2 regions of the Priestia sp. ST2 genome follow, and region 1 is predicted to be linked to the other one. Evidence: a T-box and tRNA genes for the amino acid it is inferred to sense, from the RefSeq annotation. Region 1 holds a T-box; the other holds one or more tRNA genes.

Region 1 (16,640 bases):
GGTGGAAGCGGTCAATGAGCAAAAAGAGAAAGTAGTAACGGCGCGGTTTCTTGTGTATCCGCCGTTTAGACTTCCATCGGTAGAGACACACGACTTTGAAAATTTTTAAAACGCCTTAAATATTTATAAATATAGAAGAAACTGTTTGGTCATATTTTCTGAAAATGTTGAAATGTATTGGAGAACGAGGCTAAAACATTGTATGATAAGAGAAGATAAATAGAAAATAATATCATTTGGATGAAGCTGCGGTTTAATTTAACTAGATGGAGGCTTATATCGTTAATATGAGTAAGAAATTATTAGTCGTAGATGATGAACAATCAATTTCAACATTATTACAATATAATTTACAGCAAGCTGGCTTTACAGTAGAAACAGCTGAAGACGGGGAAGAAGGATACAACAAGGCACTAGAAGGAAAACCGGATTTAATTGTGTTAGACTTGATGCTTCCTAAGATGGATGGAATTGAAGTTTGTAAAAAGCTTCGTCAGCAAAAAGTGATGACGCCTATTTTAATGTTAACTGCAAAAGACGATGAGTTCGACAAAGTATTAGGGCTAGAGCTTGGCGCAGATGACTACATGACGAAACCATTTAGCCCTCGAGAAGTAGTAGCGCGTGTAAAAGCCATTTTACGCAGAACACAAATCATTGCTCAGGAAAATGAACAAGAGGAAGATGGCGAGCGCATCATGATCGGTGATTTAAAAATTCTTCCAGATCATTATGAGGCATACTTTAATCAAGAGCAGCTTGAGCTTACTCCGAAAGAATTTGAGTTATTATTATATTTGGCAAAATACAAAGGACGGGTATTAACTCGTGATCAGCTGCTAAGTGCAGTGTGGAATTATGATTTTGCCGGAGATACGCGAATTGTAGATGTGCACATCAGCCATTTGCGTGAGAAAATTGAACACAATACGCGAAAACCTGTTTATATAAAAACGATTAGAGGATTAGGATATAAGCTGGAGGAACCAAAGGTAGATGAATAAATTTCGTTCAAGGCTACTTTTGGCTCTATTAGTACTTATTATTATTGTATTAGTAGGTCTTGGCCTGCTGCTGGGACAGTTGTTTAAAAACTTTTATTTTCAGACGTTTCAAGAGCGAATGGAAAAAGAGGCAAAGCTTGTAGAAATGTACATTAGCGAAGAAGGTATCACAAGTCCTGCTTTAAAATCTAAAGTTGATCAAATCAGCCATTCGTTAAGTGTACGAACGACTATCGTTCAAAAAGACGGAAAAATATTAGTTGACTCAAATCCAGGCAGCAAGCAGCAAAGAATCGAAAAAAGTATCGTAATCCAACAAGTATTAAAAAAGCAGTTAAACAGTAAAAAAAGCTTTGATCAAATTAAAGAAGATTACGACTTATATTATTATGGCATCCCGCTTATTATAGAAGGTAAGCAAGAGGGATTTGTTGTGCTGAGTACATCGTTTGATTCATTAAAACAAGTAAATCAGCAAATTTGGGGCCTTCTTATTGGAAGCTTAGGTCTAGCTTTGATTGTGATTTTACTCTTAGGTGTAAAGATTATGGGACGCTATACCCGTCCTATTGAATCGGCAACCAAAGTGGCTATGGAACTTGCAAAAGGGAATTATAAAGCTCGTACATATGAAGATTATGTAGATGAAACAGGGATGCTGAGTCAGTCTATTAACGCACTTGCTCGTAATCTGCAAGAGTCTATCACTAATCAAGAAATGCAGCAGGACAGGCTGCGCACGCTAATTGAAAATATGGGAAGCGGCATGCTTCTTATCGATAGTAGAGGCTATATAAACTTAGTGAATCGAGCTTATAAAGAGCAGTTTCATATACATCCGGATGACTTCCTTTATCATTTGTATTACGAGGTATTTGAGCATAAAGAAATCATTAAGCTTGTGGAAAAAATATTTATGACGGAAGTAAAGGTTCGAAAACAAGTGGTTCTCCCTTTAAATATTGAACGAAGATATTTTGATGTTTACGGAGCGCCGATTATTGGCTTAAACGATGAATGGAAAGGGATTGTGCTTGTTTTCCATGATATTACCGAGCTGAAAAAGCTAGAACAAGTTCGCCGTGACTTTGTAGCAAATGTGTCTCATGAACTAAAAACTCCTATTACGTCTATAAAAGGGTTTAGTGAGACATTGTTAGACGGTGCCATGGAAGATCCACAGCTGCGCCAGCAGTTTCTATCGATCATTTTAACGGAAAGTCAGCGCATGGAGAGTCTGATTCAAGATCTTTTAGATTTGTCTAAAGTTGAACAGCAAGGGTTTAAGCTAAGCATCCATCCAGTAGATTTGAATACCCTTCTCTATGAGGTCATAACAGTGCTATCAAACCGAGCGACTGAAAAAGAAATCACGCTAACGTTAGATACGCTTCCTGAAGAAGCGTGGATTGATGGTGACAGTCAGCGCCTTATGCAAGTGTTTGTTAACTTAATCGGCAATGCGCTCATGTATACAATGCCTGAAGGAACTGTTCACGTTTCGCTTGAAGAGGAAGAAGAAACGATTACGGTTCATGTTCAAGATACAGGTATCGGTATTGATTCTGATGAAATTTCACGTATTTTTGAGCGCTTTTACCGAGTAGATAAAGCAAGAAGCCGTAATTCCGGAGGAACAGGTCTTGGATTAGCAATTGTTAAACATCTCGTTGAAGCTCATAAAGGGGAAATTGAAGTGAAAAGTGAAGTCAATAAAGGGACAACTTTTTCGGTCAAGCTGCACAAGTATTTGCCGCAGATGTAAAATGTTTACGTTCCTTTTACAATTTATTTAATGTAGCTTAATAATTAATTGATACAATTTTTCATGGAAACCCCTTCATCCAAGGAGCCAATGTGTAAGGCGAAAATAGCTTTAACCGTGCTATTTTCGCCGATTCTTTTTGACAATTTCTATCCATTCACATGTTACACCGCCTAAAATAACTAGGCGGTGTTTTTATTTTATGATGTACAGATCTTATCACCACATGAAAATAAAACGTTGAACTCAAGATTACTTTTTGTCCTTAAAGCTTATTGTTTGCTAAAATAAAGGTAAGATAAGAAGAGAGCGAAATGGAGGAACATGAATGACACAAAAACTAGTATTAATTGACGGGAATAGTATTGCCTACCGTGCATTTTTTGCTTTGCCGCTTTTAAACAATGATAAAGGAATACATACAAATGCCATATATGGCTTTACTACAATGCTGACACGTATCTTAGAGGAAGAGAAGCCGACACATTTACTTGTGGCATTTGATGCAGGGAAAACAACGTTTCGCCACAAAACATTTACAGAATACAAAGGAGGAAGACAAAAGACGCCTCCTGAACTTTCAGAGCAGTTTCCCTTTATTCGTGAGTTATTAGATGCATATGGGATTAAGCGCTATGAACTGCCTGATTATGAAGCAGATGATATTATCGGTACGCTTTCAAAACAAGCTGAACAAAAAGGAATGGCCGTAAAAGTCATTTCTGGTGATAAAGATTTACTTCAGCTTGTGTCAGAACATGTAACCGTAGATATTACGAGAAAAGGAATTACGGATGTCGATTCCTATACGCCTGCAGCCATTGATGAAAAGTATGGTATTACGGCTGCACAAATTATTGATATGAAAGGCCTTATGGGGGACAGCTCGGATAATATCCCAGGCGTGCCCGGAGTCGGCGAAAAAACAGCCTTAAAGTTATTAAAAGAGTTCGAAACGGTTGAAAATGTATTGAAATCTATCGATCAAGTCAGCGGTAAAAAATTAAAAGAAAAGCTAGAAGATAATCGTGAATCAGCTATCATGAGTAAAAAGCTTGCAACTATTTATTGCGAAGCGCCTCTTGAAGTATCTGTAGAAGATGCAAAGTATGACGGGTTTGAATCTTCAAAGGTCATCTCATTATTTAAAGAGCTTGGGTTTAATTCTTTGCTTGCTAAATTTGGTGAATCAGCAGAAGAGGAAGCAGATTTTGAAGAACTAACGTTTGAAATAGCGCAGGAAGTTCACGATGATATGTTAACAAGCGAAGCAGCTCTGATCGTAGAAGGGTATGAAGAAAACTACCATCACAATCAGCTGCTCGGTTTTGGAATCAGCAACAAAAATGGTCACTATTTTATTGATAAAGATACAGCTCTTTCATCTTCTAAATTTAAAGCATGGTTAGAAGATGGACGTGTAAAAAAGACGGTGTTTAATGGGAAACGTACGATTGTATCATTAAAATGGGCGGGGCATGAAATTAAAGGAATTGAACATGATGTAATGATTGCTTCTTACATCTTGAATCCTGCTGAGGCAAATGATGACCTAGCGACAATTGCAAAATTAAAAGGATACCATCAAGTGCAATCAGATGAAGCTGTGTATGGAAAAGGAGCTAAGCGAAGCATTGCAGAAGCTGCTCAGCTAGCTGAGCATGTTGTAAGAAAAGCAGCCGCCGTAGCTTATTTAAAAGAAGTGTTAGAAAAAGAATTGGTGGAAAATGAACAGTTTGAGCTGTTTGAGAAGCTTGAAATGCCTCTTGCCATTGTCCTTGCTGATATGGAATATCAAGGGGTGAAAATTGACCGCGCGCGTTTGGATGAAATGGGTGAAGATCTTCGAGAGCAGCTTGAAAAAATTGAAGCGAAAATCTACGAATACGCTGGACAAGAATTCAATATTAATTCGCCAAAGCAGCTAGGAGTTGTTCTTTTTGAAAAAATGCAGCTTCCGGTCATAAAGAAAACAAAAACAGGCTATTCCACATCAGCTGATGTATTAGAGCAATTAGCTAGTACCCATGATATTATCCCAGAGATTTTACAATACCGTCAGCTAGGAAAATTACAGTCTACGTATATTGAAGGATTAAAAAAGGTTATTCATGAAAGCGATGGAAAAGTTCATACCCGCTTTAATCAAACGTTAACTCAAACGGGAAGATTAAGCTCAGTAGATCCTAACTTGCAAAACATCCCGATTCGTCTTGAAGAAGGTAAAAAAATAAGAGGTGCGTTTGTGCCTTCACAGCCTGATTGGTTGATATTTGCAGCGGATTATTCACAAATTGAGCTGCGCGTACTGGCTCATATTGCAGATGATGAAAAGCTAATTGATGCGTTTAAGCATGACTTAGATATTCATACGAAAACAGCGATGGATGTGTTCCACGTCGAAAGAGAAGAAGTAACGTCCAATATGCGCCGCCAGGCTAAAGCAGTTAACTTTGGAATCGTCTATGGCATCAGTGATTACGGTTTATCGCAAAGTTTAGGAATTACAAGAAAAGCAGCGGCTACTTTTATTGAACGCTATTTAAAAAGCTTCCCTGGTGTACAGGAGTATATGGATACGATTGTACGCGATGCAAAAGAAAAGGGATATGTAACAACGCTCTTGCACCGCCGACGTTACTTGCCTGAAATCACGAGCCGAAATTTTAACCTCCGCAGCTTCGCTGAGCGTACGGCTATGAATACGCCTATCCAAGGGACGGCAGCTGATATTATTAAAAAAGCAATGATTGAAATGGATAAGCGCTTAAAAGATGAAAATCTTCAGGCTAAGCTGCTGCTTCAAGTACACGATGAGCTGATTTTTGAAGCCCCAGAAGAAGAAATTAAAATTTTAGAGAAAATCGTACCAGAAGTAATGGAGAACGCTTTAGAGTTAGAAGTTCCGTTGAAAGTAGATTATTCTTACGGAAAGACTTGGTACGAAGCAAAGTAGTGGAAAAAGGATGTGACAAACGTGCCAGAATTACCAGAAGTTGAAACCGTCAGACGTACGTTAATTGAATTAGCCAGTGGAAAGACCATTGAGCGTGTAACAGTTAAATGGCCTAATATTATCAAACGTCCTGAACAAGTTGAACAGTTTTGTGATGCGCTTGTTGGACAAACCATTCGAGATGTTGAACGCAGAGGTAAATTTTTGAAAATTGTGCTCGATGATTATACGATGGTTTCTCATTTGCGTATGGAAGGGAAATATGCTCTCCATGAGAATGCAGAAGAACCAGATAAGCATGTACACGTCTTTTTTCACTTCACGGATGGAACGGAATTGCGATACCGGGATGTAAGGAAGTTTGGTACTATGCACTTATTTAAAAAGGGAGAGGAAGATCTGTTTCCTCCTCTTATTGGCCTTGGACCTGAACCGTTTGACGAAACATTTAATCCTAGTCAATTAAAAATGAGAATCGGCAAAACCTCTCGAAAAATCAAGCCGGTTTTACTCGATCAAAATGTCGTGGTTGGCCTTGGAAATATTTATGTAGATGAAGCACTGTTTCGCGCAGGGATTCATCCTGAACGAGTGGCCAGCCAATTAACAGACGAAGAGTATGAAAAATTGTACGAAGAAATTGTAGCGACTCTTCAAGAAGCTGTGAAACAAGGAGGCAGCACCATTCGCACGTATGTAAACACACAGGGACAAATAGGCATGTTTCAGCAGCAGCTTTATGTGTACGGAAGAAAAGGCGAATCCTGTAAAATGTGCGGTACCCCAATTGAAAAATTTGTTGTAGGCGGTAGAGGAACACATATCTGCCCAAATTGTCAGCCGGATAAAAAATAACAATGGATGGGCTCCTTTCATATACTACGTATAGACAGAAAGGAAAGGAGTCCTCTCATCATGATAACATTTTCTTTACTTATTCTTGCTTTTGCCGTAAGTCTTGACAGCTTTAGTGTTGGCCTGACATACGGACTTCGAAAGGTGAAAATCCCGCTGAAATCCATTTTTATTATTTCATGTTGCTCAGCATTTTCTTTAATGTTTTCTATGTTTTTAGGAAAAGTACTTACGCATCTATTTTCAGTGGATGTACTAAATAAAGTAGGCGGAGGTATTCTTGTTCTGCTTGGGATGTGGATTTTATACCAGTTTTTTTGTCCGGCAGATTCACCTCGAGTAAAAGAAGAAAAAACATTAGTAAAAATTGAAATTAAGTCAATTGGCCTAGTCATTAACGTATTAAAAAAGCCAATTGCAGCAGATTTAGATAATTCAGGTTCCATCAATGGTATTGAAGCATTTATACTTGGAATTGCATTATCTCTTGATGCATTTGGAGCGGGGTTTGGAGCGGCTTTATTAGGTTATTCGCCGTATGCTCTAGCAATTGCTGTAGCTCTTATGAGTTCTCTTTTTTTAAGTGCGGGCATACAATTTGGCAAGGTTTTTTCACGTTTATCATGGATGAAAATGTTCTCATTTGTACCAGGAGTTCTGCTCATTATTTTAGGTATTTTTAGATTTTAAATAAAGAGATAAAGGAGAGGCCAATGTCAATTGTAATTGGATTAACAGGCGGAATTGCAAGCGGGAAAAGCACGGTAACCGGAATGCTACGAGATATCAATATTCCAGTAATCGACGCTGATCACATTGCAAAAGAAGTCGTAGAACCAGGAAAAGAAGCATACAAACAAATTGTCGAGACGTTCGGCCGTTCTATTCTTCACGAGAACGCGGAGATCAATCGAGCGGCTTTAGGGGAAATTGTGTTTTATCAAGAGGAAGAACGTAAAAAGTTGAATGCAATTGTACATCCTGCCGTAAGAAAAGAAATGCTTTCTCAAAAGGAAAGCTATATAGAGGAAGGTTACGAAGCCGTTGTATTAGATATTCCGCTGCTGTTTGAAAGCGATTTGACACATTTAGTCGATAGAGTAGTAGTTGTATATGTCGATGAGTCTGTGCAGCTAGAAAGGTTAAAGTCGCGTAATAACCTCTCGGCGGAGGATGCCTATGCGCGTATCCATGCACAGCTGCCATTGATTCAAAAAGTAGCCTTAGCCGATGCGGTGATCAATAACAACGGTCCTGTGGAAGAAACAAAACAACAGCTTTTAAGTATATTAGCCCTATGGCTAGATTAAAGAGTGAATGATTGCATTCACTCTTTTTTTATTGGGAATATTTAAGGGCTTCTAAAAAAGAATGTGTTAAATATCTGTTCTCGCTATATACATATAGTAAAACTCAATTAAAATAATTTATTAAAAAAAATTAATATTATTCACTTTTTAAATATTTATGTTATACTATTCAATATAAAAAGTTAAATAGTATAACACATATAGAGAGGGGTATAGCCATGAAAGCACGTATTGCCATTAATGGTTTTGGGAGAATAGGAAGAATGGTGTTTCGCACAGCGATTACAGAGGAAAATTTGGATATTATTGCAATAAATGCATCTTATCCAGCAGAAACGTTAGCACATTTAATCAAATATGACTCTATACACGGAGCATTTAATGGAGATGTCAAATGTGATGATGATGCGCTGATTGTTAACGGTAAAAGAATTCAGCTATTAAATTCACGTGATCCGCTGAATTTGCCTTGGAAAGAGCTTGGGATTGATCTAGTTGTTGAAGCAACGGGAAAATTTAATTCAAGAGAAAAAGCGCAGTTACATATTGAAGCAGGTGCGAAAAAAGTTGTCTTAACGGCACCGGGTAAACAAGAAGATATCACCATTGTGATGGGCGTAAACGAACGAGAGTTTGATGTGAATCAGCATAACATTATTTCCAATGCCTCTTGTACGACAAATTGTCTAGCTCCAGTTGTCAAGGTACTAGACGAAGCGTTCACAATTGAAAACGGTTTAATGACGACCGTTCATGCATATACAAATGATCAAAAGAATATCGATAATCCGCATAAAGATTTGCGAAGAGCCCGTGCGTGTGCTCAATCAATTATTCCTACAACCACTGGAGCAGCCAAGGCACTTTCATTAGTTCTTCCTCATTTAAAAGGAAAACTTCATGGGATGGCGCTTCGTGTGCCAACGCCGAACGTATCGCTTGTCGATTTAGTTGTGGATGTAAGGAAACCTGTGACGATGGAAGATGTTAATTTAGCGTTTATTAAAGCTGCTGAAGGACCATTAAAGAATATTTTAAATTTAACAATGGAACCACTCGTATCAATTGACTTTAATACAAATCCTCATTCAGCTATTGTAGATGGACTATCCACAATCGTAATGGAAGATCATAAAATTAAAGTGTTAGCTTGGTACGATAACGAGTGGGGCTACTCTCAGCGCGTAGTCGATTTGGTAAGATATATTGCTGCAGAAATGCGTAATGGATCAAAAATAAGAGTAAGCTAAGAAAGCTATTGATTGCTTTTAAAAAAACAGGGAGCTGTCGCCCTGTTTTTTTTGTTTTTATCCAAAAGAATAGGGAAAAGCAATAAGATAAGCATGCAAAGGGGTGTTTATTTTCCTCAATTTTAATAAAAAATTAATAGTCGTTTAGCAGCTTTTACACACTGTCTCACGAGAATACAGGGGTAATTTGTATAGGTCTATCTGCAAGAACAATCTTTAATAAAATCAAAACACGTATTGCAAAATAAATGTAAACAAAGTATACTATGTTTCGTGAACTTCTTGTGTACCTTTCGGTGATGTGGCTACTTAAAGGGTTAGGACCTCTTTGGACTAACTTTCCCCCGTGGTAGTTAACATGCTATATGGCGAAAGAACTTCATGTTTAACGATTAAAAATTGTTAAAGGGGGAAATATCATTATGGAAACAATGGGTCGTCATGTCATCTCAGAATTATGGGGATGCGATTTCGATAAGTTAAATGATATTGATTATATTGAAAAAACGTTTGTTGATGCAGCTTTAAAATCCGGTGCGGAAGTTCGCGAAGTAGCGTTCCATAAATTTGCACCTCAAGGTGTAAGTGGCGTTGTTATTATTTCAGAATCACATTTAACGATTCACAGCTTCCCAGAGCATGGTTATGCAAGTATCGATGTTTATACTTGTGGTCATTTAGATCCTACAATCGCAGCAGATTATATTGCAGATGCTCTAAGTGCACAGACACGTGAAACAATTGAATTGCCACGTGGAATGGGTCCTGTTCAGGTAAAACAAACTAAAGCGAATGCACTTTAATAGTGTCGATTGATTACGTAAGTTAAGAGGTGTATTACACACCTCTTTTTAGTATATAAATTTTTAATACGCAAAAACAAAGGGGATAACAACATGGGGGTAGTACAAGCAGTTAAATCTTTATTTTCTAATCATGTGGAAACAAGCGATTACCATTCAGATCCGACTCTAAAAACGCATTATTACAAAACAACAGCTGGGAATGCATTTAAGCAAGTTCATGAAATGTTGAAGCACATGCAAGGGATAGAGATACTTGCTGCATATGAAGAGCGAGGAGAGATTAGCTTAAACGTTGTAAAAGGAAGAAAAGCTTTTGTTGTGATTACCATTATTAACGTACGTCCTCTTGAAACCGCTATCGATTTTTCTGCTACAACAGAATCAAAAGTGGTGCCGGTTGATTTTGGTTTTAGTAAAGAACTTGTACGTACGCTTTATAAGAGCTTTGATCAAAAACTCATTCCTCTTTCTTCGTAAGTTCCTTATCATTTTTGAATTTCAGGAAATAAAATGGGGAAATTCCTTTTCCTTTACTTGTATTCAAGCCTTGTTTTCTATAAGATGGAATAAAGCAAATCCTTTAATACAGCATCGTGTTTGTTAAAGGAAATGATGATAAAAATCATAATAAATGGCGAATAGCCGGCTAACATAGATGGAAATTAACTTATATAAGAGAAAATAAAAAGAAAAACAAGGTTTATTATTGGAGCTGAGAATATGAAGTGCCCATCCTGTCATTACAATGGAACGAGAGTGCTGGACTCGCGCCCTGTAGAAGAAGGCCGCTCTATTCGTAGAAGACGTGAATGCGAAGAGTGTCACTATCGTTTTACAACTTTTGAGAAAGTAGAAGAACTTCCGTTAATTGTTGTAAAAAAAGATGGAGCGAGAGAAGAGTTCAGCAAAGACAAAATCCTTCGAGGGTTAATTAAGGCGTGTGAAAAACGCCAAGTAAGCTTAAAACAATTAGAAGATACGGTACACGATATTGAAACAGAGCTGCGCAGTCAGGGTACATCAGAGGTGCAGTCAGATGTTGTAGGAGAAATGGTGATGGAGCGATTAGCTGCTATCGATGAAGTCTCTTATGTTCGATTTGCTTCTGTATACCGACAATTTAAAGACATCAATGTATTTATTGATGAATTAAAAGATTTAATTAAGAAGGAACGACTGTAAAAGAGCTATTGAAGTATTCTTTAGGCTCTTTTTTTGTCATTTCTATTACTTTAAAAGTAGGTAGGGAACGACATGAAAGAACAACATTGGAAAGAAATGATACCGGTCGATCGTTATGTTGTTCGTTCGAACGGCATACTGCAGGAATACGACCGAAAGATTTTAACCATGCTCTATCAGCCGTTGGTGGGTACAACGTGCTTTGGTCTGTATATGACGTTATGGAGCGAGCTGGAACAAGATCGTTTATGGGGGAAAGAGTCTACGCATCATCATCTAATGTCAATGATGCAAATTAATTTGAAAGCTATTTACCATGAGCGGTTAAAATTAGAAGGCATTGGTTTGTTAAAAACATATATTAAGGAAGAAGATGATGTTCGTGTGTTCATTTATGAGCTCATTCCTCCTCTGACGCCCCATCAGTTTTTTAACGACGGCGTGTTAAATGTATATTTATATAACCGACTCGGAAAATCTATCTTTCAAAAAGTAAAAAATTATTTTTCAGATTCACTCGTCGATGAGCAATTGTTCAAAGATGTGACGCATTCATTTAACGATGTATTTAAATCAGTTAAAGCAACGGAGCTGGCTCCAAGTTTTCAGTCTGAAAGCAAGGATGTATTTTCTCCTGATGCTCAAACGGACTTTGTGGATTCCTCCAAACGCGCTTCTATTGAGATGAGCCCGGATTCCTTTGATTTTGATTTATTTTTAGCAGGTCTAACAGATTCAATGATTTCGAAAAGGTCTATTACATCTAAAGTAAAACAAGCGATTGAAAAGCTAGCCTTTTTATACGGTATCGATCCTCTTCAAATGAAAAATGTGGTGCTCGATTCGCTAAATGAGAACGATCAAGTTGATATTGAATTGCTTAGAAAAGCAGCACAGTCCTTTTACCAATTTGAAAATGGAGAAGCACTTCCAAATCTAAGCGAACAAATTCAGCCGCCTATGCTTCGTACCATGCAGGAAAAGCAGCCGCAGACAAAGGAAGAGCAGCTCATTCAACAGCTTGAAGTGACTTCTCCTCGACAGCTTTTGATCGAGTTTTCCGGGGGAGCAGAGCCTTCAAAAGCAGATTTGCAAATGATCGAAGAAGTGATGTTTAACCAAAAGCTTTCACCAGGGGTAGTAAATGTTCTAATTTACTACGTGATGCTGAGATCCGATATGAAATTATCTAAGAGCTATGTAGAGAAAATTGCTGGACACTGGGCGCGCAAAAAGGTACAAACTGTTCAAGATGCCATGAATTTAGCTAAAAATGAACAGAAAGAATATCAGAATTGGACCGAAGCAAAGCAAAATAAAAAAACGGCTGGACGAAAAATTGTGCGTAAAGAAATGGTGCCAGAGTGGCTGAGCGATGAAGAAAAAGAAGAGAAAAAGCAGCCTTCAAAAGAAGTGGACGGATTTGAAGAAGAAAAACGAAAGCTACAAGAAGAGCTCAAGCAGTTAGATCAAGAGCTAAAACAAAAGCATAAAGAATAAAAAGCAGGTATGATAGAGATGAGGTGAAAAAGATGAAGCCTATCAATGATTCACTAAATCAGTTAGTGAACAAAAAGGATTTTAAAGCACGCTTAGAAGCATTAAGAAACAGTATCCTGTCTAATCCCGAAGTCAAAACATTTTTGCAAGAGCATCGCCATGAGTTAGATGAGCAAATGGTTGACCGAGGTCTGATGAAGATGCATGAATTTATCGATCAAAGCAAATGCTGTGACAAGTGTCCTTCTCTGCAAAGCTGTGTCAACATGGTGAAAGGATACCACCCTCAGCTGGTTGTAAAAGGCCGTAATATTGATTTACAGTATGAACGCTGTCCTAGAAAAGTACAAGAAGATGAGCGAAAAGAACAAGAATCTTTTATTCAGTGTATGTACGTGCCTAAAGAAATTTTACAGGCAACAATGTCTGATATTGAAATTGAGCAGGGAAGATTTGAAGCCATTAAACTAGTAAGAGATTTTGTGCGAGAATATGAGCCGAATAAGAAAATGAAAGCTTTATATTTACATGGTTCGTTTGGTGTGGGGAAAACGTATTTTCTTGGAGCAATTGCCAATGCGTTAGCTGAAAAGAAAGTGAAATCTACCATTCTGTATGTCCCTGAGTTTTTGCGTGAGTTAAAAGGTTCGTTTCAAGATCAAAGTTTCAATGAGAAAATAGAGTATGTCAAAAAAGTACCGGTTCTTATGCTTGATGATCTCGGAGCAGAATCCGTAACGAGCTGGATGCGAGACGATGTGCTCGGAACCATTTTACAATTCCGTATGCTCGAAAATTTGCCGACATTTTTCAGCTCGAATTTAAATTTTAAAGAGCTACAACATCATTTGACTTATACCCAAAGAGGCGAGCAGGAAGAGCTCAAAGCCGCTCGTGTCATGGAACGAATTAAGTCTCTAGCCATTCCTGTTGAAATGAATGGAGAGAATAAACGAAATAGATGAGCAGGTCGTTTTACATTTCTTGTAACGACTTGCTCATTTTTTTGCATGTTGCCCCATATACATTAATAAAGCGTGTCCAAAGGGGGGCTATGAGGAATGAAAATATTCTTTAAATATGTAGAAGACGCAGTCGTTGTATATGAGTCTTTATGCGCGAAGCGAAGCGCTTTATCATATGGTTCACAGTGCTTGAAGCTGGTGAATAATCAGCTTTTAGTCATTGATGAGACATACAATAGAGAGGCCATTTTACAAGACATGGTGATACCGGTATTAACCCACGTAATTTTAAAAAAGAAAGAAAAAAAGATGATGGTAAACATATTAAAAGAACAATTTTTCTATTCAGAAGAGGAAGAGCAAGATTTGCTGCTTCAAATTATGGGGGGGATTATGGAAGGAGAGAGAGGCGAAATTCCGCAAAAAACATTTTCTCTTCCAAGAGAATTACTTATCCGCCAGGCTCTTCAAGACTTCTTCATTCATAATGTAACATTCACCTTTGAGTCTTTTCTCCAATTCCGTTTAAAAGAATATCAAGAGCGGCTGCGCTATTATGCCGAGCTGGCGATTGATGAATATAAGCTTGAACAAGACTATCAAATTCTTATTCATCAGCTGCGTCAAGCAGCTAATGAAAGACAGTCATCTACAGGTAACGTGTATGTAATGCACTTGAACAAAAACAAGTTTGTACTGTACGACCACAACAGTAGATATGTTCCTGAACGTGAATGTGCAGCTCTAGCAGAGGCCTTTTTATCTGAACAAGAATCATTATACATAGACTCAACTATTATCGCGCCTTTGCTAAGTTTATCTCCAGCTGCTATTCATCTGTATAGCGACCAGCATGATCATGATTTTGTTTATACCATTCAAAATATCTTCCAAGAAAAAGTTATGTTATACGAAAAAAATGAATTTCCGTTTGATCAAAAGCAAAATATAACGTGAAAGGTTGATTTCTATTTTGAAAATGAATATAATAAATGCATATTGAAAAACAGCTATATGTTACAAGTTATGATGAGGACATGAGTGTATATTTACGGTTTGTAGAGAGGGAGATCCAGGCTGAAAATCTCCTAACACGGAATATATTCTTACCACCTCTAAACTTCAGTAGTAAACGAGCAGAGCCTCTAGTAATTACTGACGGAATTTCCGTTATAAAACCTCGAGCCGCTTCGGGTTCTTTGGGTTATCCAAGATACGAAGAGGAAACAAGGGTGGTACCGCGTGTATACACAACTCGTCCCTTTTGATAAGGGACGAGTTTTTTGTTTTTACAAAAAGTTTATTCAGTTATGTTAAAGGAGTGGAAAGTTGTGTCAGAAGTAATCAAAATGACATTCCCTGATGGAGCTGTTAAAGAGTATCCAAAAGGATCATCAACAGAAGATATTGCGGCTTCTATTAGCCCGGGATTAAAGAAAAAAGCATTAGCAGGCAAAGTAAACGGCGAGCTGCTGGATTTACGTACGCCAATCGAAGAAGATGGCAGTCTTGAAATCATTACACAAGATGCTCCTGAAGCGCTTGAAATTATGCGTCACAGTACAGCGCATTTAATGGCTCAAGCAATCAAACGTTTATACAAAGATACAAAAGTACAGCTAGGTGTAGGGCCGGTTATCGAAAACGGTTTTTACTATGACATCGATATGGAAGAATCAATTACTCCTGAAGATTTAGGTAAAATTGAAAAAGAAATGAAAAAAATCGTTAATTCAAATATTGAAATTGAACGAAAAGAAGTTTCTCGTGAAGAAGCCATTCAACTTTTTAAAGAAGTTGGCGATGAACTGAAGCTTGAATTGATCGATGCGATTCCAGCAGGTGAAAAGGTTACGATTTACCAACAAGGCGAATTCTTTGACCTTTGCCGAGGCGTGCACGTGCCGTCAACAGGCAAAATTAAAGAATTTAAACTATTAAGCGTGGCGGGTGCTTATTGGCGCGGAGACAGCGATAATCAAATGCTGCAGCGTATTTACGGTACAGCATTCTTTACAAAAGCAGATTTAGACGAGCATCTTCGTCTTCTTGAAGAAGCAAAAGAACGTGATCACCGTAAACTTGGTAAAGAGCTAAACTTATTTACAAATTCTCAAAAAGTAGGACAAGGTCTGCCTTTATGGCTTCCAAAAGGTGCGACGATCCGCCGTATTATCGAGCGTTATATCGTAGATAAAGAAGTAAGCCTTGGTTATCAGCACGTTTACACTCCAGTGCTCGGAAGTGTAGAACTTTACAAAACGTCTGGTCACTGGGAGCACTACCAAGATGACATGTTCCCTGCAATGGAAATGGATAACGAAGACCTGGTTCTTCGTCCGATGAACTGTCCTCATCACATGATGGTTTACAAACAAGGTATTCACAGCTATCGTGAGCTTCCAATCCGTATTGCTGAGCTTGGAACGATGCACCGCTACGAAATGTCAGGAGCATTATCAGGACTTCAGCGTGTTCGAGGCATGACGCTAAATGATGCGCATATCTTCGTACGTCCCGACCAAATCAAAGAAGAATTTATTCGTGTAGTTCGCTTAGTTGAAGCGGTTTATAAAGATTTTGGATTTGAAAATTATTCATTCCGTCTATCTTACCGTGACCCTGCAGATACAGAAAAATACTTTGATGATGATGCAATGTGGGAAAAAGCACAAAGCATGTTAAAAGACGCAATGGATGAGCTTGACCTTGATTATTATGAAGCTGAAGGCGAAGCGGCATTCTACGGTCCAAAACTAGATGTTCAAGTTAAAACAGCTCTTGGTAAAGAAGAGACGCTATCTACGGTTCAATTGGATTTCTTACTTCCTGAACGATTTGATTTAACGTATGTAGGAGAAGACGGGAAACAACATCGACCGGTTGTTATTCACCGCGGCGTGGTGTCAACAATGGAACGTTTTGTAGCTTTCTTAATCGAAGAATACAAAGGAGCTTTCCCAACGTGGTTAGCACCTGTACAAGTTCAAGTGATTCCGGTATCACCTACCGTTCACCTTGAGTATGCAAAAGAAGTGCAAGAACAG
Region 2 (16,640 bases), 810 kb from region 1:
CAAATACGTTGTCTACATTTCGATTTAAGGTCATTTTTCCAACCAATTTGACGGGAATGTCTTCTTCAGGCCAAAGCTTAGTTGGATCGAGAATGTCAAAGTCGAATTTAAATTCATCTTCCTCATCTATAATTTGAATACCTAGCTCATATTCAGGATAGTCTCCGTTTTCAATCGATTCCCATAAATCGCGGCGATGAAAATCCGGGTCTTTCCCAGAAATTGTTTGAGCCTCGTCCCAAACAAGGGAATGCGTTCCGAGCACAGGCTTCCAGTGAAATTTGACAAAATGAGCTTTCCCTTCTGCATTAACTAAGCGAAAAGTATGTACGCCGAAGCCTTCCATCATACGCAAACTGCGTGGAATTGCACGGTCTGACATTGACCACATGACCATGTGAGCAGACTCTTGGTTATTGGCGACAAAATCCCAAAACGTATCGTGTGCTGAAGCCGCCTGCGGCATTTCGTTGTGAGGCTCAGGCTTAACAGCGTGAATTAAATCCGGAAATTTAATCGCATCTTGGATAAAGAACACGGGAATGTTATTTCCAACTAAGTCATAGTTTCCTTCTTCTGTATAAAATTTTGTTGCAAAACCACGGGCGTCGCGCACCGTTTCAGCTGAACCTTTAGAACCTGCTACAGTAGAAAAACGGACAAATACAGGTGTTTTTACAGATGGATTCTGTAAAAATTTAGCTTTTGTATATTCACTGAGAGAGTCATACAGTTCAAATTCTCCGTGAGCAGCGAAGCCTCGTGCATGAACGATGCGTTCAGGAATGCGCTCGTGGTCAAAATGCGTCATTTTTTCACGGAAATGAAAGTCTTCCATAAGGGTTGGACCACGTTCACCTGCTTTTAAAGAAAATTCATCTTCGGAAAGCTTTAACCCTTGATTGGTTGTGAGCGCTTGGTTTCGATCATCTGTTTTAAACTGCTCGAGCTGTTCTTGCTTGCTTTTTTCATTTACAGAGTGCTTTTTTGTCATACCTGTCTTCCTCCTTGATCTTCAGTTAATAATCATTACAAAATGTGTACCCTATCAAAAGTTGAAGCAAACAGAAATGTTGGAATTTTTTCGTAGGAAATCCGTTATTTTCTTGTTATGATTATGAATAAGTATTCATAAATAAGAAAATAAAAGGAGAGGGGATACATAGATGAAAACACGGGTAACAGATTTATTAGGAATTCAATATCCAATTGTACAAGGAGGTCTGGCTTATTTAGCGTACGCAGAACTTGCTGCTGCTGTCTCAAATGCAGGAGGTCTTGGACAAATTACAGCTATGACGCTCCGAACACCTGAGAAACTTCGAGCTGAAATTAAGAAAGTACGTTCTTTAACTGAGCGTCCTTTTGGCGTTAATTTTGCTGTTGGAGGTCAAACAGAAGGTTCTTATAAAGAACTTCTCGACGTAGCAGTAGAAGAAGGTGTGCCGGTTGTTTCCATAACAGGAGCAAATCCCGCACCTATTTTTGAGAGATTAAAAGGAACAGGAATTAAAACGCTCGTGCTTGTAGCCAACGTGCGTCAAGCTCAAAAAGCTGAGAAGTTAGGAGCAGATGCTGTCATGGCAGTGGGGCAAGAAGCAGGAGGACATATCGGACGTGAGGATCTCGGCACAATGGTACTAATTCCTCGAGTAGCTGCGGCTGTGTCAATTCCGGTCCTGGCCAGCGGAGGGATTGGAAACGGCCAAGGATTATTGGCGGCGTTATCATTAGGCGCTGAAGGAATTGAAATGGGAACACGTTTTATCGCGACAAAAGAATGTGTAGATGCCCACGATGCGTATAAACAAGCTATTGTAGAAGCAAAAGAAACCGATACTGTGGTTATTAAACGTTCGTTCGGAGCACCTGGACGCGTATTGAAGTCCCACTACACTCTTGACATTATCGAGCGTGAGCAGCAAGGAGAGAGGTACGAAGAGTTAAAAGACGTCATTAGCGGAGGGGCAAACTGTCGGTATATTTATGAAAATAAAATCGATGAAGGCTATGGATGGGCAGGCCAAGTCGTTGGACTGATTGATAGTATCCCAACGGTGCAAGAGCTTTTTGACAGTATAATAGAAGAAGCAGAAGCTGGTTCTAAACGACTGCTGAGTATAGTGGAAAAGAAGTAGAGATACAAGCCGTCATACTGCAGCAATTATTCGCATATTTATAATCTATATCTCTAAATGAGGTGAGAGAATGAAAAGGATGCGAGCATTTGCTATTATGACGTTTTTAGTAGTAGGTTCAGGTTATGCAGTTTTTACTAAAAAAGAAGAAGTTTTCAAGACTCAGCAAGCACAAGTGTACGAAGAAGCAAAGCCTGTTATTAAACAAATGGACAAACTGGATATTTGGCATAAAATCAGCAGCGGTTTAACTGAAGCGGGCTATGAATCAAAGGGCGTGAATTCTTCCCTTTACTCAAAAGACAGAGTAGAAATGGATGTGTATATGGAGCCTTCCGTTTCAGCTGATGCCAAAACACAAGAAACGATTAAACAAATCGTATATAAAATACTCGAAGAAAATAAGTTTCAGCAAAAGGCCTTTCATGTAACAATTAAATTCCTGCCCGAAAAACAAGCAAAATAGACTTGTCTCGGCCAGGAAATTTTTTTGTTAAAATGCTTTTTCATTGACTGCTGGAATACTGTCTGGGAGAGAAATTTCAGCATTTTTGGGCTGATATGCAATTTTTCCGTCCAGCACATCATTTGCTTTTTGTAAATCTAATAAATTTTCCCATCGTGCGATAATAAAAGCAGCTACCGCATAACCAATAATATTAACTGTGGTCCGGTAATTACCCATAAAGCGATCAGGAGCGAGCATCAGAGCAACGGCTGCTACTGGAATGGATCCGGTTGCTGCTGCGGTAGCAGAGAGAGCAACAAAAGCTGATCCTGGAATACCAGCCATTCCTTTAGACGTAAGAAGAAGAACACCAAGCATTAAAAGCTGATCAGTGAGACTCAAATCCACGCCTGTTGCTTGTGCTAAAAAGACGAGGGCAAGAGACAAGTAAATGGAAGCACCGTCTAGATTAAACGAATAGCCCGTAGGCACAACCAGGCCCACGACTGCTTTGTTGCATCCTGCTTGTTCGAATTTATCCATGAGCTGCGGCATAACAGCTTCAGTGGAACCCGTAGCAAATGCCAGCATAATTTCTTCTCGTATATATAGAATGACTTTCCACAAACTTAATTTTAAATAGATTCGTAAAATAACAGCTAAAACAAGAACAAATGCTAGACAGGCAATTGTCATAGCGATAAATAGCTTTCCGAATGCAGCAAGTGTTCCAAGACCGTACTGACTAACTGCGAATGCCATGGCACTAAAGGTGGCAAGAGCCGTTAATTTCATAATGTATCCCATAATTTTAAACAACACATCATTTACTTTTTCCAATACATTTAAAAGGGTCTCTGCTGTTTTTCCACCTATATGAACAAGCGCGATGCCAAACAAACAAGAAATTAAAAGCACTTGAAGCATGGAGTTGCTTGAAAAAGCACCAACTGCACTGTCTGGAATCATATTAAGAAAAAAATCACCTTCACTCGGAAGTTCGGAGCCGTTTGTCTTCGCGTCCACTTCGCTTGTGCTTAAGCTTGAAGGATCAACATTTATACCGGTGCCGGGGTTCATTACGTTTGCTACTAATAGACCGATTAATAGAGCGAATGTTGTGACAATTTCGAAGTAAAGAATGGTTTTTCCGCCGATACGCCCAACTGTTTTAATGTTTCCAACCTTGGCAATTCCAACAACGACTACTCCAAAAATAAGAGGAGCAATCAGCATTTTGATAAGCTTAATAAAACCGTCTCCAATCGGTTTCACAGCATTTCCAAAGCTTGGCCATAGATATCCTACGGCTATGCCAAGTACAATTGCCATCATAATTTGAAAGAAAAGACCTTTATAAAAAGGTTTTTGCTTACTTTTTGCTGCTGTTTGTGTCATGTGTTCTCCCTTCGTCGTACAATTTTTTGGATATCACAACAGATGTTATGTTTTTTTACATTTTAACGTAAGGTTGTTTGAGGTGTCATTGGTCTCTTTGACTAAAATTCAATAAAAATATTAGTTGAAGTGTATAAGAAGGGAAGGGAAGTGGTTTAAAACATTATTATTTTTAATGTAGATCTTTAAAAAAACTAATAAAAAGCACATGCAAAGGCATGTGCTTTTATTTGTTAAATTAATTTAATTCCGCTAATTAGAATGATGGTTGCCATAATGGCTTGAAGCGGTCTTGAAGGCACTTTCGTTGATAAACGGCTTCCGATTAACACACCTGGAATAGATCCAATTAATAGGTTAGCAGTCAACATGTAATCCACGCTTCCAAAGCTTGCATTTAAAATACCAGCCACCGTAACGAGAAGAAACGCATGTGCAATATCAGTTCCAACCAGCTCAGATGTTTTTAGCTTAAATAAGTACAGCATCGCAATCGCAAATAATGAGCCTGAGCCAATTGATGTTAGTCCGACAATGAATCCAAAGACTACGCCAATTCCGATTGTTAATCCTTTTTTCTGATTTAAGTCCATTTCCTGAAATCGGTTGGGACGAATTAATTTATCAAAAAAGACGCGAAAGATAATTGAAATGGCAACCAGCGTCATGACATATCCAAGAGCGTGCTTAATAATCGTTTCTTGATGCTCGTGAAAAGATGGAAATGCATGAAGTGTGACAATAGCCAGCACAGCGCTCGGAATACTTCCGAAGGCTAAATATTTTGCTAATTTAAAGTTAATGGTTCGCTGTTTGTAGTGCTGAGCGACTCCGAATAATTTTGTGATAGAATTGTAGACAAGATCTGTTCCTACGGCAATGGAAGGGTTAATGCCGAGTACAATCAGTAAAGGTGTTAATAAAGCGGCACCTCCAACCCCAGTTAAGCCTACAAGGGTTCCAACGAATAATCCCATTAAGGTAATTGATAGTTCCATATTTCGTCCTCCTACTCTCAAAACCAAGTACATTGATCTGATTATAGAGCATTGTAACTCATATGTAAATAAAATTCTGAATATTTTTAGTGAAGTTGAAAAGGTTTTCTTAGCCTTCACTATTTTAGGGAACGGACGATAAAGTCATAGGAAGTTATAAAAAAGTAAATAGAATACGTTTATTTATCTATGATTACGCTCTAATTTGTGTTACAAATGTAAATGCAATAAAAGAGTTTATTTTTATCTCATTTGAAAGACCGGTGAATGCATGAGTTTTGTCACGAAAGATTTGTTAATTAATTTTTTATTTATTTTATTGGCGCTGTTTTTAGTGCAGATGTTTTATTTAATCAAGTATGCTAAAAAAATTCATTGGTGGAAAGATCGTTATATCGCGGTATTTCCGATTTTAGCTATTACCTTTTGCCTTTTGTTTCCGGTTAACGGAGCTTATGTCCCGGATGACTATCGGATGGATCTACGAAGAATTCCTTATATTTTAGGAACGTTATATGGAGGCTGGCCGCTAGGAAGCTTGCTTTTTGTCTTTATTTTACTGCTGCGCTTGCTAATTGGCGGGTACGATGTAGGCTTTTTATCAACACTAATTTCTCTTCCGATTTTATCCATTCCTTTATTTTTCATAACAAAATACTTTTTGCATTTCTCATTAAAAAATAGAATTATCGTGAGCACCTGTCTTAGTCTGATCGGTTCTTTATTAGCTATGCTTGTATCTATTTTTGTCTTGCACGTAACAAGCATTCCTATTAGCGTGTGGGTTCAATTCGCGATTTTAGATGTAGCAGGCATGTTTGTAATTACCATACTGTGGGAAGCGATACGGGCAAATTTACTAGTGCTGCAGCGCCTGATGAAAGCAGAGAAACTAGAAATTGTCAGTCATTTAGCTGCCAGCATCTCTCATGAGGTGCGAAATCCTCTAACGGCAAGCAGAGGATTTATGCAAATGCTGCAAGAAGATGAAAAAGAACCTGCTAAAAAACGCTACATTTCCATTGCGATTAATGAACTAGATCGTGCAAAAGAAATCATTGATGATTACTTGCTGTTTGCCAATTCTGCTCCGGAACGAAATGAAAAAATGAATATTTCAGAAGAGATTCATCATGTCACCCATATTATGACGCCTCTTGCCAATATGAATGGAGTCGCTATTGATTTTACATTTGATGAAGAAGTGAAGTTCTGCGTAATGGGAGAAAGAAGAAAGCTTCAGCAGTGCCTAATCAATTTATTTAAAAATAGTATTGAAGCCATGCAAAATGGAGGCACGTTAACCGTTAAAGTAACAAAAGAAGGCGAAGCTGTTATTGTGGATATTATCGATACAGGCTGCGGTATGACGCAAGAACAAATCAACCGGTTAGGCGAACCGTATTTTACAACAAAAGAAAAAGGTACGGGGCTTGGAACGATGGTATCTTTCAGCATTATTCATTATATGAAGGGAAAAGTGAGTGTGTCTAGCACAAAAGGAAAAGAAACGTGTTTTTCACTTCAATTTCCACTTTGTGAATAAAGAGGTCGGGACAAAAGTTATTTAGTTGAAGGAAAATCCGAATGCGTTTGATTCTTGAGGGAGAATCAAACGCATTCGGATTTTTTCATTGGCAGGGTAAATGTAGATTTCATCTATTTATTCGTCTGTAAATTGTATGGATTTAGTTATGTTTTACTCTCTTTTTAATGACGTTCACTCACATACTGATCAATCATCGTTTGCAGTTCCTCTAGGGTCGTTTTACCGTTGTTAACAGACAGCTGCTTTAACGATTGAAGGGCACTATCTACAACAAACTTCCGGGGATTGGACTGTTTAAACAGCTCTTCTTCAATAAAACTAATAAGCTCTGTGCATTTTTGACGTTCGAATTCATCAGTAAATTGTTTGTGAACCTGTTTTTTTAAATCGATAAGTGCTGCAGAAATGTCCTGTTCTATTTGATTTTTAGTATTTGGGCAAGATGGAAGCCATTCTTTAATCGTTTGCGGATCGAGCAAAATGTCTCCTGAATTTGCTACTTCGTCTACAAGAGGAAGCAGGCGCTTGACACTGTAGCTTATGATCTCATGGGGGTCAGTATTTGTGCCGTTAACCATAAAATTATAGTGAAAGTTGCGATGAAGCATGCCAAGAAACATAATTGCACAATCTAGCAGGTACGGTTTCTTTTCTTGTCCAAATAAATCAATGAACCGCTTGTAAACCCAGTTTACTTCAACAAACTGGGTTTTTTTTATGTATGCTTTTAAATCAGGATCATTGGAAACAAATACTTCTTCAAGTAATGTGAAAAATTTATGTTTATGATGGTTTTTCATCTGTGCATCAATCTGTTTAACAAATACATCTACATCGGTCAGGCTTTTACCAACCAGCAGCTGATTTCGCTCTTGTTCAATTGTTGTATGAAGCCAGGTAAAAACAGCGATTAATAATTCATTTTTTGAAGAAAAATAGTTGTAGAATGTTCCTTTTGAAATGCCGCTATAATCAATGATGTCTTGAATAGATGTAGCTTGAAATCCTTTTTCAACGAAGAGATGGTGTGCATTTTTTACAACTTGCTGTTTTCGGTTATTCATTATTATCACCTAAATATAAAATTAGACTCATGGTCCAACTTTATGATACATGATTTAAAGCGTTTACACAAATGTTCTTTTCAAAAAATAGACGATATCACGACAATGTATTGATATAAAAGGATTATAGGACTGAAAAAGTCGGTAAAATAAAGAACATGAAGGCAAGATTTTTCACTTGCATAAATTGAACTCACAGTATAATATACTCTATGTAGAACATGTGTCTAAAAAAATGAACTTGAAGTATAAGGAGGTACAATAATGAGTCAATCGATAAATCAAATGGAAAAGCCCCCTTATGGCATAATTGCTATTTTATTAATTGGCGCTTTTATTTCATTGTTGAATGAAACGTTATTAAATGTGGCGCTTCCGTCTATTATGAAAGACTTAGATGTGACAACGTCAACTGTCCAGTGGCTTTCTACTGGTTATATGTTAGTGAATGGTATTATGATTCCAACTACCGCTTTTTTAATTCAGCGCTATTCTGTCAGAGGCTTATTTTTAACGGCTATGACTTTATTTACAGCGGGAACAATACTTGCAGGTGCTTCGCCCGTATTTTCGGTCTTGTTAACCGCTCGTATTATTCAAGCATCAGGCGCAGCCATTATGATGCCGCTTTTAATGAACGTATTGCTCACAAGTTTCCCATTAGAAAAACGCGGAGCTGCGATGGGGATTTTCGGTTTAGTTATGATTTTTGCTCCGGCAATTGGCCCTACCTTATCAGGATGGCTAATTGAACACTATGAGTGGAGAATGCTGTTCCACCTTGTTACGCCAATCGCGGCAATTGTATTAATAGGGGCTTTCTTCCTATTAAAAGACAAAAAAGAAAAAGTGGAAATCAATCTGGATTTCCTATCGCTTGTGTTATCTACAATTGGATTTGGGGGACTTCTATACGGATTTAGCTCAGCAGGGGATAAAGGCTGGGATTCTGTGGAAGTATACGGCACCATTATCGTAGGAGCCGTTGCGCTGATTTTATTTATTACGCGTCAGTTCAAGCTTAAAACACCTATGCTTGAATTCCGCATTTTTAAATATCCAATGTTTGCTTTATCATCAACGATTTCAATGGTGATTACAATGGCATTATTCTCAGCCATGCTGCTAATGCCAATTTATGTTCAAACGGTACGAGGCATTTCTCCGCTTCACTCAGGATTACTAATGCTTCCGGGTGCGCTACTCATGGGTGTGATGTCTCCGATTACCGGAAAATTATTTGATAAATTCGGAGCGCGTGCACTGGCTGTAACGGGTCTAACGATTACAGCCGTTACGACGTATTTCTTCAGTAACTTAGAGCTTGATACGACATATACAACGCTCATTACGCTTTACACGCTTCGCATGTTCGGAATGTCTATGGTGATGATGCCGGTTATGACAAACGGATTAAATCAGCTGCCGCAGCGCTTTAATCCGCATGGTACTGCGATGAATAACACGCTTCAACAAGTATCGGGAGCTATTGGTTCGGCTCTTTTAGTAACGGTGATGTCAAATCGTACAGCTACGCATGCAAAAGAGCTTGCTCAAGATGCAATGAGCGGAGCAGGAGCAGCGAATGCAACGGCAGCCGGGGCAGCTCAAATGAAAGAACAAATTGGGATGCAGGCAATGGTACAAGGAATTAACGATGCGTTTGCCGTCTCAGTAGTACTAGTGGTGGTTGCTTTAATTCTTTCATTGTTTATGAAACGCGCCACGCCGGCAAGTGAAGATGAAGTGATAAAGGAAAAAGCAGGACGCGAGCAGTTTGCTAAATAAAAAAGAAATCCCCGCTGAAACAGCGGGGATTTCTTTAGCTTGTATATCTAAAGCTTAAGCCCATTTTCTTTAATAATTTCCGGTAGCCGATGGACGTTTGATCAGCCATAATATGCGCTTCCATCTGCAGGTCTAAAGGCAAGTCTTCAGGCTTTTGGTTTTCAACCATTTCACGGTCTTCGTCAAAGACGCGAAGGTTAAAGTCATACACACCTTCAACGGGAGAATCTTTGTCAAAGTTTCGAGCGATTGGTGCGAATAAACGTGTTTCGCGGGCTGAAATAGGAGAGACTGCATTCATAATCCACAGTTCTGCGCCTTCTGGGAAGTATACTTTTAGCGTAGCTGTAAACGGCGGATAAACATCAAAGACGCGAAGCCATTTAAAATCAGGTGGATTTAAATGCTGCTGTTCTTTGGAATAATTGCTCACGGTGCTCGTATATTCTACATGAAGCCCATACTCTGTATCGCTTACTTTATATTTAGGCACAAAGGCGTTGTTTCGATCACCAAATGTGTCTGTGTGAACCCAAGCAAAATGAGCTACGTCTAAAAAGCCTTCCATTTGACGACCGGCCGAACCCATGATATCAAAGCTCGGACAAACAATTTGCTGAAAATCAGGGTCCTCCCACGCATCGAAGTAAGGCAGGTTATCTTGTTCTCCTGTCAGGGAAGTCCATACTAATCCAAATCGTTCAATAACTGGATAGACGGCCATACACAAGCGGGGAGAAATATTGGCATCAGGGTGAGCTGGAATCGACGTGCATGCACCGTCCGTTGCATAGCGGAAGCCGTGGTAAGGACAGACAATTTCATCATCTTCCACCCAGCCCATGCTAAGAGGGGTGCCTCGGTGAACGCATAAATCACGAGCCGCCACTACTTTGTGTGTGGTACGGTATAGAACTAGATTTACATCTAGCAGTTTTACGGACGTTGGTTTCTCTGTTACATCACTGCAGCGTGCGACGGGGTACCAATACTTAGCGAGCGTCGTCCAATCTTCCAGGCTGAACGTGCAGTCTCTTGGGTAGGGAGTTGCCGTTTTTGGTTTGGTCATGGTTGGTTGTTGTTCCATCTATTTTCTTCCCTTCTTTTGTAAGCTCTTTTACTAAGGGTAATATAAAAAAAGAAAATTCACACAATTTATGTAAGGAGTTCTAACATGAAATATGGAACTTTGTAGAAAGTGCGAATTTCAGAAGACGTAAATTAGAGAATATACCAATAAAAAAATTTAAAAAAGCGCTTCCTAAATAAATTTAAACGTGATATAATTTTCCAAGACGCTGGTGTAGCTCAGTAGGTAGAGCACTTGCATGGTAAGCAAGAGGTCGCAGGTTCGATCCCTGTCGCTAGCATACTAAAAAACCTTCTTTCTTGTTGAAAGAAGGTTTTTTTTTATTTGTGTCGGCTTTAAAATTATTCTCCGAATTATTCTTTCCCTCCTTGTGAAAACTTTAACAGTTTGATAGCCTTATTAGGAGATTGTGAGAAAATATGCGTATCTTTTCCCCTGTGTCTTATGAATCATATTTAGAAATATTCTTAAAAGAATGTTTATTGCCTCTAAATATTGGGTACACGGAACTAGGGGTTAAATTTCAACAGGGAGTGTGAACGATAATTTGATTACGTTTAAGAATGTGTCAAAGCAATATCCAGACGGTACGACCGCCGTGAAAAATATTAATCTAGAAATTAAAGAAGGAGAGTTTTTCGTTTTAATTGGTCCGAGTGGGTGTGGGAAAACAACCACCTTAAAAATGATTAACCGTCTTCATGATATTACCGAAGGAGAACTATACATAAAAGATAAGCTCGTATCGGACCACAACATCCATGAGCTACGCTGGAACATTGGTTATGTTCTGCAGCAGATTGCTCTTTTTCCTCATATGACCATCGCTGAAAATATAGCCATTGTACCCGAGATGAAGCATTGGAAGAAAAACAAAATCAAAACGCGCATTGATGAACTGCTTACCTTGGTAGGACTAGACCCAAAGCAGTATCGAAACCGAAAGCCGTCTGAGCTCTCAGGTGGCCAGCAGCAACGTGTAGGTGTAGCACGTGCCCTCGCAGCTGATCCCCCCGTTATTTTAATGGACGAACCCTTTAGTGCCCTCGATCCGTTAAGCCGCGAACAGCTTCAGCAAGATGTTATTAGCTTAAAAGAAAAAATCAAAAAAACATTTGTGTTTGTTACGCACGATATGAGCGAAGCGATGACGCTTGGAGATCGTATCTGCCTGATGAAAGATGGAGAAATTGTTCAAGTTGGAACCCCGGAGGAATTCATCCAAAAGCCTAAAAATGAATTTGTAAAAACATTTATTGGAAATCAAGGCAATGCTTTATTTGAGACATTGGATATGTTTGTCAAAGAAAGTGAACAGCCAGACGTAGAACCTACTGAAGAGTTAGCTTCAACCGCCACTGTTCAGCAGGCAATGGACGCCCTTTACGACCATGAAGCAATAGCCGTGAAAAAAGGGAGCAAACGTATTGGCGTTGTAACGCGCAAAACTCTATTAGCGTTTCTTTCTGATAAAACGAAAGAAGGAGGAACGCTGTAATGAATGCACTAAGCACATTATTAGATCAACGAGGAGATGCACTGTTTCAAGCTCTTCTTGAACACATTCAAATTTCAGTACTGGCTCTTGTTATCGCCGTATTAATTTCAGTGCCGCTCGGACTGTACTTAACGAGGCATGACCGTATTGCTGAACCAATCATTGGCGTAACAGCCGTACTGCAAACCATTCCTTCACTCGCTTTATTAGGATTACTGATTCCTCTTGTCGGAATTGGAACCTTTCCCGCGGTTATTGCACTGTTTTTATATTCGCTTCTTCCTATTGTACGAAATACATATACCGGAATTAAAGAAGTGGACCCATCTTTAATTGAAGCATCCAAAGCCATGGGGATGAACTCGTGGAGACGATTAATTAAAGTAGAACTTCCTCTAGCACTTCCTGTCATTATGGCCGGAATTCGCACAGCGATGGTACTCATTATTGGCACAGCGACAATCGTGGCTCTTATCGGAGCGGGCGGACTCGGAAGCTTAATTTTGCTTGGTATTGACCGAAGCGATAATAGTTTGATTTTATTAGGAGCCATTCCAGCAGCATTATTAGCGCTTATTTTTGATGGAATTCTGCGAACGATTGAACACTCAGCTAAAAAAGGGTCCAAAAAACGCTCGTTTATTATGATCATCGTATTAATACTTATTCTTGTTTCTCCGTTTGCAGCGATGAGCGCAACAAAACCAGACCTTGTTATCGGAGGGAAAATTGGTGCAGAACAAGACATTTTAATTAATATGTACAAAGAATTAATTGAAGATCAAACCGATATGAAAGTAAATCTTCGTTCGTCGCTTGGGAAAACGGTATTTGTATTTGAGGCTCTGCGTAACAAGGAAATTGATTTGTACCCTGAATATACGGGTACAGCCATTGTGACGCATCTAAAGGAACAGCCGGACAGCAAAGATGAAACAGAGGTGTACAAGCAGGCAAAAGAAGGATTTCAAAAGAAATTCGGCCTTGTCTATTTAGATCCAATGAAGTTTAATAATACGTACACATTAACCGTAACAAAGGAATTTGCCAAAGAAAATAATCTAACAACTATTTCAGATTTGGCAAATGCAACAGATAAAGTAAAAGCAGGGTTTACGCTTGAGTTTAAAGATCGTGAAGACGGCTATGTAGGCGTTCAAAAAGAATATGGTCTTACCTTCCCGAATATTAAAACGATGGAGCCGAAGCTTCGCTATCGCGCTGTAGAAAAAGGCGATATTAACATGCTTGATGCTTACGCAACGGACCCTGAAATCAAACAGTTTGGTTTAAAAGTCTTAAAAGACGATCAGCAGTTCTTCCCTCCGTATCAAGGAGCGCCTGTGCTTCGTGAAGATACGCTAAAAGAGCACCCTGAACTGAAAAAAATCTTAAATCAACTGGGCGGTAAAATCAGTGATGACGAAATGCGTGAAATGAACTATCAAGTAAATGCGAAAGGAAAAACAGCTGAAGAAGTTGCTCATCAATTCTTAGTGAAAAAAGGATTAATTAAAGAGTAAAAACGAAGAAAAAAGTTAGGACAACAGTATGTTAGTTGAAAGAAGATCCGAATGATGAATCGTTCGGATCTTTTTATTTTAGTTGTTTCTAGCAGTTGATTGGAGGGCAACGCGAAGACTCCCGCGGAAAGAGAAGTCTTGCATGGAAATCAACTGAGGTGCAAGAAGTGATTCATGCTCGATTATTTACTCCATTCGTCCATCTTTAGATTGGCGTGATTTCGTTATGTCTCAATCTCTTTTTAATGCGAGAGAAGCATTAATGAAAATGAGGTCTTATGAACAAGCTAAAGGTACCAAATTTGTTTTCTGATGGAAGGAAGGCGCTTTTATGAATTCATTTTTTACGTGTCATCCTGTACAACATTCCTTTCAGCTTTTTTCAGTTGAACATCTTGTAACTTTAGCTATTATCGTGATCATAGGAGCATTTATTTTTTTGTGTCGAAAGCATCTGGGAAAAAAGAGGTTTGTGTTCATTTTGCTTTCACTCATTCTAATTGCTTCAGAAACAGCCTACCAGGCTTGGGAAATCGGATGTCATCGGTGGTCTGCTGAAACTTCCTTGCCTCTTCAGCTCAGTGATATAGTCGTGCTGCTGGCTGCTGTTATGCTGATAACCAAAAACAGGTTTCTTTTTTATTTTGTGTACTTCGCAGGAATCAGCAGCTCTGTTCAAGCGATGATTACCCCAGACCTTGGCGGCTATGCGTATGCCCAGTTTCGCTATGTGCAGTTTTATGTATCGCATGGCGGTGTGGTACTTGCTTGCTGTATGCTAATTGCTGTTTGCAGATATGAGCCGACGTTTCGTTCTTTGTGGGTAAGCGTAGTATTTGTTAATCTGTACGGGGGAGTTATCTATGTCATGAATCGTTTACTCCATGCGAATTATTTATACATGATGAAAAAGCCAGAGCACGCTTCCTTGCTGGATGTTCTTGGACCTCATCCTTGGTATTTAGTATGGATTGAAGGAATCATGATTCTTAGCTTTCTTGTCCTTTATCTGCCGTTTTGGGTACATAAAAAAATTAAAGGTGATAAAAGCAAAGTCAATTTTGTTGAAGCAAAATGATAATACTGGTAGTTTATAAGTGTAAACTAACTCGGATTTCTTGAAGGAAAAGGAAAGAATTACTGAACGAGCCGTGAGAGGCAAGCGTAAAAAATAGAAAAGAAAAAAGCAAGCACAGACATCAGAAGGAGAGTATCAAAATGAAAACACTGGTTATTTTAGCACATCCAAACTTAGCATCTTCTCGTATTAATAAAGCGTGGGCAGAGCGAGTAAAAAAAGAAGAGAATGTGTACGTTCATGATTTATACGCAAACTATCCCGATTTCAAAATTGATGTAGAAAAAGAGCAGGAGTTAGCTGTTCAATTCGATCGTATTGTTTTTCAATTTCCATTTTACTGGTACAGCTCACCAGCACTCTTAAAAGAGTGGCAAGATGTTGTCTTAACATACGGATGGGCTTATGGAAGCAAAGGTACTAAACTTCAGGGAAAAGAGTTTGTCGTAGCTACTTCAACAGGAGGCCCTGCAGAAGCTTATCAAGAAGGGGGATACAACCGTTACCCAATGAATCATCTGCTTCTTCCGTTTCAAGCTACGGCAAATTTAACAGGCATGAAGTTCCAAACGCCATTTTTATTTCAAGGAGCAGGCGGTGAGCTGAGCGACAAAGTCATTCAAGATAGTGCTGAAAGCTACGCTCAATTACTAAGGTAATAAAAAAAAGCCGCGTTAACGCGGCTTTTTAATTTACATTTGTTCGTGAAAAAGAAGTAAGCAGCTTTTGAGGAGCAATATCTAATCCTTCAATGAGTAATCCTGTCATAGCAGTTAGACTCCCGACTTCAAATGATTCCCCGGCTCTCCAAAATGCGGATTCACCTTGTTTGATATAAATTTTCAGTCCGTTATCGCCAGCTACCCAGCCTTCCCCGTGAACGACTAATAGAAGCTGTGGAATCGTAGCTTCTTGACGGGGAGTATAATCATTTTCTTGAAAAGATAAAAAGCTAATTTTGACATCTCCAGTATGAGAAAGCAATGGATTCACTTTATAGGTAGAATGAAGAAAGGAACGCTCTTCTTCAGATTGAAAACCATATAATTTCATACGTTCATCTCCTTGAATCAAAAATATAAAAAAGAAGTCCTTCTCCTTTCATATACGCATGTAGTAGAAAAAATAGAACTTCAAAGAAATAGCTGTTTCCTGGAAAATAGCTTCATTTTTTGTCGAAGCTCAAATTTTTTTGAAGGATAGGGAGGAAAAACAGAAGTTTTTTTGAATAGTATAAAAAAAGGTGTCCGCTAATGGACACCTTTTCCTAATTTAAAAATGACTGTAACGCTTGTTTGTTTTCTTCAAGGTCGATGCTTAAAACAGCACCAATACCGGATACTCGTTCATTTGAATAGGAACCTTCGACCGGTAAACGAAGAGATTTTAAATCTGGCTGATTCCCAACTAAGAAATCTTTTCCTATCACGATAAATGTTTTTGGAGGAATATTTGTATCCACATATGGATCAATGACGCCCCATAGCTTAGGAGCTTTTGCCAGCGTCTTTACTTGAAGAGCTTCATCCATTAATTTACCGATCACTTCTTGTTGACGCTTCACGCGCCCGAAATCACTTTGGCTATCATGTCGGAATCGCACGTATCCTAGTAATTTATCTCCGTGAAGAGTTTGCTTTCCAGGTTTTAGCGTCATGCCAATTCCTGATGACATTTCGTGCGGCACGGTAACCGTAATTCCCTCAGGGGCAATCGTATCGGCAACTTTAGAAAAACCTTTAAAATCAACAACGGCATAATAGTTTACATCTACGCCGAAATTTTCTTTAATTGTCTTACGCATTAATTCGGGCCCGCCAAATGCATAGGCTGAATTTAATTTGTTTTTGCCATGTCCAGGAATATCCACATATGAATCACGCATCAAAGAAACAATTTTAGGCTGATTGCTGTCTTTGTCATAATGAGCAATCATGATTGTATCGGCACGCGAATGTTCTTCACCTCGAGAGTCAATTCCAAGAAGCAGCACATTCATGCTATCTAAATTGGCACTTGCACCATTAAAATCAAATTGTCCATCTTTCCCAAAAGCTCCGTCTGCTTC

Evidence for each region. The T-box of region 1 lies ahead of thrS (threonine--tRNA ligase). A T-box ahead of a tRNA ligase gene usually reads a tRNA of that ligase, here a tRNA-Thr.
Region 2: it encodes a tRNA-Thr, which carries the amino acid that the T-box ahead of thrS (threonine--tRNA ligase) is inferred to sense. The anticodon was not compared.

Annotation. Positions count from the first base shown of each region.
Region 1 covers NZ_JBVVNT010000001.1:136,316-152,955, forward strand. Annotated here, with positions in the region: gene AC0KUU_RS00680 (MaoC family dehydratase) at 1-109, shown strand, start outside; gene AC0KUU_RS00685 (response regulator transcription factor) at 288-1,004, shown strand; gene pnpS (two-component system histidine kinase PnpS) at 997-2,769, shown strand; gene polA (DNA polymerase I) at 3,098-5,725, shown strand; gene mutM (DNA-formamidopyrimidine glycosylase) at 5,747-6,580, shown strand; gene ytaF (sporulation membrane protein YtaF) at 6,641-7,270, shown strand; gene coaE (dephospho-CoA kinase) at 7,294-7,890, shown strand; gene AC0KUU_RS00715 (glyceraldehyde-3-phosphate dehydrogenase) at 8,109-9,140, shown strand; gene speD (adenosylmethionine decarboxylase) at 9,563-9,943, shown strand; gene AC0KUU_RS00725 (hypothetical protein) at 10,037-10,423, shown strand; gene nrdR (transcriptional regulator NrdR) at 10,667-11,128, shown strand; gene AC0KUU_RS00735 (replication initiation and membrane attachment family protein) at 11,201-12,628, shown strand; gene dnaI (primosomal protein DnaI) at 12,661-13,593, shown strand; gene ytxC (sporulation protein YtxC) at 13,690-14,550, shown strand; T-box leader at 14,611-14,859, shown strand; gene thrS (threonine--tRNA ligase) at 14,904-16,640, shown strand, end outside.
Region 2 covers NZ_JBVVNT010000001.1:944,384-961,023, forward strand. Annotated here, with positions in the region: gene AC0KUU_RS04810 (catalase) at 1-994, opposite strand, end outside; gene AC0KUU_RS04815 (NAD(P)H-dependent flavin oxidoreductase) at 1,167-2,138, shown strand; gene AC0KUU_RS04820 (hypothetical protein) at 2,209-2,604, shown strand; gene AC0KUU_RS04825 (cation:dicarboxylate symporter family transporter) at 2,632-3,984, opposite strand; gene AC0KUU_RS04830 (sulfite exporter TauE/SafE family protein) at 4,218-4,982, opposite strand; gene AC0KUU_RS04835 (ATP-binding protein) at 5,254-6,528, shown strand; gene AC0KUU_RS04840 (TetR/AcrR family transcriptional regulator) at 6,693-7,595, opposite strand; gene AC0KUU_RS04845 (DHA2 family efflux MFS transporter permease subunit) at 7,860-9,383, shown strand; gene AC0KUU_RS04850 (aromatic ring-hydroxylating oxygenase subunit alpha) at 9,418-10,470, opposite strand; tRNA gene AC0KUU_RS04855 (tRNA-Thr) at 10,681-10,753, shown strand; gene AC0KUU_RS04860 (ABC transporter ATP-binding protein) at 11,021-11,971, shown strand; gene AC0KUU_RS04865 (ABC transporter permease/substrate-binding protein) at 11,971-13,494, shown strand; gene AC0KUU_RS04870 (YwaF family protein) at 13,826-14,572, shown strand; gene AC0KUU_RS04875 (NAD(P)H-dependent oxidoreductase) at 14,713-15,231, shown strand; gene AC0KUU_RS04880 (hypothetical protein) at 15,260-15,625, opposite strand; gene AC0KUU_RS04885 (LCP family protein) at 15,840-16,640, opposite strand, start outside.